Regions from separate parts of the Azoarcus sp. DD4 genome, predicted to be linked through region 2. Evidence: predicted binding sites of a transcription regulator. Region 2 holds the regulator's gene; the other holds the start of a gene.
The links. The regulator LexA, encoded in region 2, represses DNA repair genes until DNA is damaged. The targets are predictions, from matches to a motif close to ACTGTATNTANATACAGT.
Positions count from the first base shown of each region.

Region 1: a site for LexA is predicted at 1,754-1,771, ahead of imuA (translesion DNA synthesis-associated protein ImuA). Genes of this name have one in related genera too.

Region 1 is NZ_CP022958.1:5,344,287-5,348,694, forward strand. It holds gene CJ010_RS24805 (bifunctional (p)ppGpp synthetase/guanosine-3',5'-bis(diphosphate) 3'-pyrophosphohydrolase) at 1-642, opposite strand, end outside; gene rpoZ (DNA-directed RNA polymerase subunit omega) at 669-884, opposite strand; gene gmk (guanylate kinase) at 888-1,502, opposite strand; gene imuA (translesion DNA synthesis-associated protein ImuA) at 1,823-2,560, shown strand; gene CJ010_RS24825 (DNA polymerase Y family protein) at 2,576-4,000, shown strand; gene CJ010_RS24830 (error-prone DNA polymerase) at 4,010-4,408, shown strand, end outside.
Region 2 is NZ_CP022958.1:2,872,784-2,877,191, forward strand. It holds gene CJ010_RS13235 (dipeptide ABC transporter ATP-binding protein) at 1-229, opposite strand, end outside; gene CJ010_RS13240 (peptidylprolyl isomerase) at 307-792, opposite strand; gene CJ010_RS13245 (peroxiredoxin) at 737-1,264, opposite strand; gene lexA (transcriptional repressor LexA) at 1,532-2,140, shown strand; gene CJ010_RS13255 (hypothetical protein) at 2,285-2,830, shown strand; gene CJ010_RS13260 (MATE family efflux transporter) at 2,885-4,252, shown strand; gene arsC (arsenate reductase (glutaredoxin)) at 4,263-4,408, opposite strand, start outside.

The DNA of each region.
Region 1 (4,408 bases), 2.5 Mb from region 2:
ACGCAGGGGATAGCGATGCTGGAAGGACAGTTCCTGCAGCTCGCGGTAGAGGTTGTTGAGCCCCAGCCGGTTGGCGATGGGCGCGTAGATCTCCAGCGTCTCGACCGCGATGCGGCGGCGCTTGGCCGGGCGCATGTAGTCCAGCGTGCGCATGTTGTGCAGCCGGTCGGCGAGCTTGACCAGGATGACGCGCAGGTCGCTGGCCATCGCCAGCAGCATCTTGCGGAAGTTCTCGGCCTGGGCCTCTTCCTGCGAGCGGAACTCTATCCTGTCGAGCTTGGACAGGCCGTCAACCAGCTCGGCCGAGGTCTTGCCGAAACGCTCGGCGATCTCCGCCTTGGAGATGTGGGTGTCCTCCATCACATCGTGGAGGAGCGCGGCGGTGAGCGCCTGGACGTCGAGATTCCAGTCGGCGACGATGGAAGCGACCGCGACCGGATGCGAGATGTAGGGTTCGCCGCTGATGCGGAACTGACCCTCGTGGGCTGCCGCAGCGAAATGGTAGGCGGCGTCGATGCGGCCGAGATCGTCGGCCTTCAGGTAACTGGCGAGCTTGTCGCGCAGCGCCGCAAAGTCGGGAGAGACATCGGCGGCGTGCGGCGACGGAGGCTGCAGGGGGGCAGATACGGCGGTGCTTTCCATCGCACGAGTCCCCCCGGGGGCCGGGGTCAGGCCTGACCGCGGTTGAGCATCTCGAGCCCGACCTTGCCGGCAGCCACTTCGCGCAGGGCGATGACCGTGGGCTTGTCCTTGTCGTGCGGGTCGAGTTCGATCTGCGGCGTGCCGCCGGCGGTCAGCTGACGCGCACGGTAGGTGGCGGCCAGCGTGAGCTGGAAGCGGTTCGGAATCCTTTTCAGGCAGTCTTCAACGGTGATGCGGGCCATGGTTCAGTCCTGTTCGAGAAACGCAAAATACTGCGGATGGCGCAGATGCTGGTTGGCGTAGCGTAGCCGGGCGGCGCGCACGACTGCAACCAGATCGTCGAGCGCTTCATGCAACTCGTTGTTAACGATAACATAATCGAATTCACCGACGTGTCGCATCTCGCCCCGCGCGCCCAGCAGACGGCGGCTGATGACCTCGTCGCTGTCGGTACCGCGGCCGCGCAGGCGGTTTTCCAGCTCTTCTGCCGAGGGCGGCAGGATGAATACGCCGACCGCGTCCGGGAAGGCCTTGCGCACCTGCTGCGCCCCTTGCCAGTCGATTTCGAGCAGGGTGTCGCGGCCGGCGGCGAGCTGCTCCTTCAGCCAGACCTTGGAGGTGGCGTAATAGTTTCCGTGCACCTCGGCCCATTCGAGGAACTCGCCGCGGTCGCGCAGCGCGCGAAAGGTGGGTACGTCGACGAAATGGTATTCCCGCCCGTCCTGCTCGCCCGGACGCGGCGCACGGGTCGTGTAGGAGATCGACAGCTGCACCTGGCGGTCGCGTTCGAGCAGGCCGCGCACCAGCGTGGTCTTGCCGGCACCGGAAGGCGCGGTGACGATGAAGAGGGTTCCGGGCATTGTTGCCGTCCTTGGTCGATTCGGGATGGACATCGTGACCCGGCCGCGGCGACAGCAAAAACGGCGGCACGGGTGCGCATACGACACCCGGCGGGCATCGAGCCCTCGCCACGGCACTGGGAAGGTCTCGATTGTAACGCCGGGATCAGCGGCCTGGCGCGCGTTCTCGTCGCCGGGGACCGCGGTCGCGGCGACGACGCAATGGCCCCTGCGCCGGATGGACTCCGGCCGGCTTGAAGCATGGCGCGTTGACTGTATAAACTTACAGTCAATTCAATCTTCGCACGACGCCCGCCTCTGTGGCCGGCGTCGTCCGCTCCATGGCCACTCGCGCTCCCGCCCTTGCCGAACTGCTGCAACGCGCCGACCTCTGGCGCGGCGGGCGGCTGGCCGGCGCTGCCGTGTCGGTGGTGGCGAGCGGCCATGCCGCGCTCGACGCGGCGCTGCCAGGCGGTGGCTGGCCCTGCGGCGAACTCACCGAACTGCTGTGCCGGGATGCCGGTATCGGCGAACTGTCGCTGTTGTTGCCCATACTCACCGCGCTCGACCGGGAAGCCGGCCCGATCGCGCTGGTGGCGCCGCCCTGGCGGGCCCACGCACCCGCCTGGCAAAGCGCCGGCGTGCCGCTCGACCGCCTGCTGGTGGTGGAAGCCGCAGCCGCCGATGCCGCCTGGGCCTGCGAACACCTGCTCGCCAGCGGCGCCCTCGCCGCACTGCTCGCCTGGCTGCCGGACAGCGATGCCCGCAGCCTGCGCCGCCTGCAGCTGGCGGCCCACGGCCGGCGCAGCCTGGCCTTCGTGTTCCGCCCGCACAGCGCAGTCGGCAATGCCTCGCCAGCGCCATTGCGGCTGCTGCTGAGCACCGGCGAAGAGAGCCTTGCGGTCGAGCTGATCAAGCGCCGCGGCCCGCCGCTGGCCCGGCCCTTGCAGTTGCAGGTGGCGCGGCCGCTGGCCTGGAACCGGCAACGCCCGCATCAGGCCGGCCCGGCCACCGCCGGGCTCCCGGTCGCCGAGCGGCGCCCCTCGGCGCCCGAAGCCCGTCAGCTGGTACGGCCCTGAGCGGATGGATGCATCATGCTGTGGCTCGCCCTGCATTTTCCCCGTCTCGCGGTGGAGGTCTTCGCCGCCGATCCGCCCGTCGCGGTGGTCGCCAGACAGCGCGTGGTGGTGGCCGACGAGCATGCCGAGGCGGCCGGCATCCTGCCCGGCATGCGGCTGTCCAGCGCCCTCGGCCTGGCCCCCGGACTCACGGTGCGTGACCTCGAACCAACACGCCAGCGCGCCGCGCTCGAAACCCTGGCCTGCTGGGCGGGCCAGTTCAGTCCGCAGCTGAGCCTCGCCTCGACCACCGAACTGGTACTGGAAATCCAAGGCAGCCTGCGGCTGTTCGGCGGCTTGCCCCGCCTGCTCGCGCAGGTGCGCGGCGAAGGCGCCGCACAGGGCTTTTCGCTGCGCCTCGGCCTCGCACCCACACCGCTCGCTGCCCAGTGGCTGGCACGCGCCGGAGTGGCACCGGAGGCGTCGACGGCAATGGGCGGCATCGACGACGCAGCGCTCGCCGCGCTGCCGGTCGCCGTCCTCGACCTTGCCGCCGCCGACCAGCGCCGTCTTGCCACCCTCGGCCTGCAGCGCATCGGCCAGTTGCTGGCCTTGCCGGCATCCGCCCTGGCACGCCGCTTCGGCCCCGAGCTGGCGCAGCAGCTTGCCCGCGCGACCGGTGCGCTGCCCGATCTGCGGCCGCCCTTCGCCTTTCCCGAACATTTCGCCCAGCGCCTGGAGCTGCCCGCCCGCGTCGATCATGCAGCGATGTTGTTGTTCGCCGCGCGCCGGCTGGTGATGGCACTCGCCGGCTGGCTGCAGGCGCGCGCCGCGGGGATGCGCGAATGCCAGCTCGAACTCATCCACGAGGACGCCGAGCCCAGCCGCCTGCTGCTCGCCTTCGCCACCGCCACGCGCGACCCGGAACGCCTGCTGCGGGTGCTGCGCGAACGCCTCGATCGCCTCAGCCTGACCGCCCCGGTGGTGGAATTGCAGCTCTCCGCCACCACCGTCGAGACCCTTCCCGGCCACAGCGCCGGGCTGTTCGGCGAACGCGGCGGCGAGGGCATCGCCCCGGTGGTCGAACGCCTGCGGGCACGGCTTGGTCGCGAGGCGGTGCACGGGCTGGCGGTGATCGCGGAGCACCGCCCCGAATGCGCTACCCGCGCCACCGACTGGCCGCAGCCGGGCAGCGGTGCCGCGCCCGTCACCGGCGGCGCCCGCCCGCTGTGGCTGCTGCCCGCACCGCGCGCACTCGCCGAACAGCGCGGCCGCCCCCAGCACGACGGCCCGCTGCGCCTGCTGACCCGCGCCGAACGCATCGAAAGCGGCTGGTGGGACGGCGGCGAAGGCAGCGGCGACCAGCGCCGCGACTACTTCGTCGCACTCAGCAGCCGCGGCGCCTGGCTGTGGGTGTTCCGCGACAGCCGCGGCTGGTGGCTGCACGGCCACTTCGCCTGAATGCCGGTCATGACCATACCGCCGTACGCCGAGCTCCACTGCCTGTCGAACTACAGCTTCCTGCGCGGCGCCTCGCACCCGGAAGAGCTGGTGGAACGCGCCTGGGCGCTCGGTTACCGGGGCCTGGCGATCACCGACGAATGTTCGCTGGCGGGCGTGGTACGTGCGCACGTCGGGCTTGCCGAATTGCGCAAACAGCTGCGCGCCGCCGCCGACGCGCCCAGCGCCAGCGCGAACGACCGCCTGATCGCCGAACGCGCCGAGCAGTTCCGCCTCGTCTTCGGCGCCGAATTACGCCTCGTCTGCGGCCTCAGGCTGGTGCTGCTGGCGAAGGGCCGGGCCGGCTACGGCAATCTCTCGGCGCTGATCACCCTCGCCCGCCAGCGCAGCGAGAAGGGCAGCTACCGC
Region 2 (4,408 bases):
CAATGCGGCCGCCATCAGGCAACAAACGGGTGAGCGCCAAGGCCGTCATCGATTTGCCGCACCCGGATTCGCCAAGGAGGGCGAAGGTCTCACCCGCAGCAATGAAAAAGTCGACTCCATCCACGGGGCGGATGCTTGCGCCTCCGGCGTCGATCGCCACCCGCAGGTTCTCGACTTCGAGCAGGCGCCCTTGCGCCGGTGATACGTCGGAGTGAAATGAAGACGTCATGAGCGCCAGAGAAGTGAAAGGATCGGAAACGGCAGGGAAAAATGAAAAAGGCCGCTTTCGCGGCCCCCTGATCAGACTTAGTGGTGATGCCCGCCCGGGCCATGCACGTGGCCATGGCCGATTTCCTCGGCCGTTGCCGGACGCACCTCGGCAACGGTCACATCGAACACCAGCGCGATGCCGGCCAGCGGATGGTTGCCATCGACTACGACCTTGCCTTCGGCAATATCGGTGATCCGGTAGATCACTTCCTCTTCGCCATCGTCAGTCACGCGCTCGAAGGACATGCCGACCTCGATATTCTCGGGGAACAGGGAGGCGTCTTCGATCATGACGAGTTCTTCGTCGTAATCGCCGAAGGCATCTTCGGGCTGCAGTTTGATGGTGAGCTGTTCGCCCAGCTTCTTGCCGTGCAGGGCTTCTTCAAGCACAGGGAAGATGCCGTCGTAACCGCCGTGCAGATAGGTCAGCGGGTGCTGACCGTCGTCGACCATGTTGCCATCCGCGTCATGGACGGTGTACTTGAGCGTAACCACGCTGTTCTTGACGATTTCCGTTTGCATTGTCGGATTCCAGTTCCTTGACCAGTTTGAAAACCGCGGCAGCGTGGCCACGGGGTGTGACGTCACGGAGCACGTGGCGGATGACGCCCTGCTTGTCGATGATGAAGGTCGTCCTCGCCACGCCCATCTTCTTCACACCGTCGACTTCCTTCTGTTGCCACACATGGTAAAGCCGGCAAACCTCGGTTTCAGTATCCGAAAGCAGCCGGATCGACAGCCCATGCTGGTCGCGAAACTCTGCATGGGTGAGGCAGTCGTCGGGACTCACACCCACGACGATGCAGTCGTGGCGGGCAAAATCCGCTTCATGATCGCTGAAATCAGCAGCCTGAAGCGTACAGCCCGGCGTGTTGTCGCGGGGATAAAAATAGAGGACCACATGGTGACGGTTGCGCTCACCTGCCAGGCTGAAGTCTTCCATGTCGGCGTCCGGCAAGGAAAAGTCGGGGGCGAGGTGTCCGCTCTGCAACATGGGTTCTCCCTGAGCTGCCGGCGATTCTAGCCGAGACCCGGACTGAACTCTACCGACCTGGGCTGCGGGGATGCTGCCGGAGAAAGCATGCATGACGACACTCCTCGAGAGCTGACTTCATGGTGGACTGGCACGGATGACTGAACGAATAGCTCAGAATCCGGCCGGCCTCAAGGCGCACTGCGTCAATTCGCGACTAGCCTCGCGACGACACAAGGCTTGCGTGCTTCTGAATACTGTTCGAAAATACAGTCAAAGGAGGCCGCTATGAGTGCCCGCAGCGAACAACTCACTACCAGACAGCAGGAAATTCTCGATTTCATCCGCCAGACCGTCGAAAACGAGGGGCGTCCGCCCACGCGAGCAGAGGTGTGCACAGCTTTCGGTTTTCGATCGCCCAACGCGGCCGAAACCCATCTGCGCGCCCTTGCAGCCAAAGGGGCGATCCTCCTTGAAGAAGGCAGGGCCCGCGGTATCCGGCTGGCCGAAGCGCTCGGTCTGCCGCTGGTCGGTCGCGTTGCGGCAGGCAGTCCCATCCTTGCCGCCGAACATGTCGAAGCCCGTTACCAACTCGATCCGGCGCTGTTTTCGCCACGTGCGGACTATCTTCTACGAGTACGCGGGATGAGCATGCGCGACGCCGGCATTCTGGATGGCGACCTGATCGCGGTCCATCGCGCGGTAGAAGCGCGCAACGGACAGATCGTGGTCGCCCGCGTCGATGACGACGTCACGGTCAAGACGCTGCAGCGCAAGGGGACAACGGTGGAGTTGCTACCGGCCAACCCGGATTACGCGCCCATCGTTGTCGACACGCGCAACACGCCACTGGTGCTCGAAGGCGTCATGGTCGGGCTGATCCGCAAGGACAACTGACGCAGTTCCTCCGAGCACCACAGGCTGTTTTCCGCCCCGCTCCTGTGCGAATCAGGCCGGCCCGAGCCGGCGGCAGGAGCCCACGTAGTAAACTCTGGTGACGCTCTTCTTTCCTGTTGCCCGACCCTCGGGTATTCGTTGACCATGCCGCTACTCCTCCAGACTGCCGATACCGGGCGCGCCGGTGATATCGCCCGGTGGCGGGCTCGATGGGCGCTGCTGCTTTTTGTCGTGACCCTGCCAGCATCGATCTGGTTGTTCTCGTCACTCGCGGCGCTGTGGAGCCTGATCCAGCCGCTCGACGGCGCTATCTTCATGATCGCTGCCACTGCATTCGGTGGCGTCCTTGCAGTGGCACCGCTCGCCGCCGCGCTCGGCTTCCTGCTTGCGGTGTGGTACGGCGTGGAAAGCGTCTATCTGCCGCGTACGCGAGAGACGCCACTCACGGATCGTTGCATCGTGGGTGCGGGGCTGGTCATCTGGTTTGCCCCCGCACTGGGCCTGCTCGCAGCAGCGGCGAAAGCGCTGGTCGAGGGGCGCATCCACTTCGTGCGTCCGCCTCGCGACTATTTCCTTGCCACCGATCCAGTCGCTTTCTGGCAGGGCGTCGGATTCTGGCTCATCATGGCTGCCATGTTCGGCTTCCTGTCCTGGCGCTACTGGCGGAACAAGCTGGTCGCCCGCGGGTGAGCGCTCGCCAATCGATCGCGCAGATGCGCTTCAGCCCGCGTCGCTGACGTTTGCATGCGCTCGTCCGCCCCCTTCGGCAGCACAGCAAGACAACTGCTCGGACATACCTGGCCCGTCCTCGTTGCGCAGTTGCTGTCAATGAGCATGATGGTCGCCGACACCACGATAGCCGCTCACTACGGCACCACGGATCTGGCCGCGGTTGCAGTCGGCAACGGTCTCTACGTATCGGTGCTGATGCTGCTGGTCGGCATTCTTCAGTCGGTGGCTCCGACGGTCGCCCACCTCGTCGGCGGCGGACGCCATACCGAGATCGGTGCAACTCTGCAACAGGGCTTCTGGCTCGCCCTGCTGCTTGCTGTGCCCGGCACGTTGATTCTTGTCTTTCCGCAAATGCTGCTCGAGCTTGCGAGGGTACCCCCCGATACAGGCGAAAAAGTCAGTACCTATCTACGCGCAACAGCAGCCGGTTTACCGGCGATCCTGCTGTACCGGACGTTCTACGCCTTCAACAACGCGGTAGGCAGGCCGCGGGCCCTGATGGCGATCAGCCTGATCGCCAGCTCCATCCATGTTCCCCTTGCGTGGGCGCTGACAAACGGTCATTTGGGCATCGACGCCCTAGGCGCAACAGGATGCGGAGTCTCGACATCCGTTGTCGCCTGGATCAGCCTCTGCTGCGGCATCTCCTACCTGAGCCGCAACCCGGCATATCGAACATATCTGATCTTCCACAACTGGCGAGGACCGCGAGCCGCGAGCCTTTTTGCCCTGCTGCGCCTTGGCCTGCCCATGGGGATGTCGACGTTCATCGAGATCACCTCGTTCACGCTGATCGCACTCTTTGTCGCGCGGCTTGGTGCTGAGGCCGTCGCGGGGCATCGCATCGTCGCCAACCTGGCCGCGCTCGTGTACATGCTGCCACTGTCGCTCTCAACCGCAACCTTGGTCCTGGTGGGACAGGCCGCCGGCGCCCATGACTGGCAGCGCGCTCGGACCGTAGTCCGGGTGGGTTTGCTGTTGAGTACGTGCCTGGCCACCTTGGTCGGCATCCTTTTGTGGTTCGCGCGGGAGCCGCTGATGGCGCTGTCGACAGACGACGTCGTGGTACGCGCGATCGCAATCGCGCTCCTGCCCTACATCTGCCTATACCAACTGTTCGACGCCGCGCAGACTGTCGCGTCGCATGCCCTGAGAGGCTACAAGGTGACCCTTTTGCCCATGGCCCTGCATACGCTCTGCTTTTGGGGCGTCGGACTCGGATGCGGGTATTGGTTGAGCTTCCATGCCGGCGAGCGCTCCGGGGCACCAAGCGTCGCCGGTTTTTGGGAAGGTGGCGTACTCGCGACCATACTGGCCTCGATCCTGTTCGGCGGTCTTCTGCGCCTCATAGCCGGTCGCGAAAGCCTGAACAGGGCCTAGGCCGAGCTACTCAGACTCCGAACAACTCCTGCACGCGCTCGGGAGGACGACCGACAATGGCCTTGTCTCCCAGAACAACGATAGGACGCTCAATCAGGATCGGATGGGCAAGCATCGCGTCGATCCAGGCGTCGTCATCAAGCAGCTTTCCCGCGT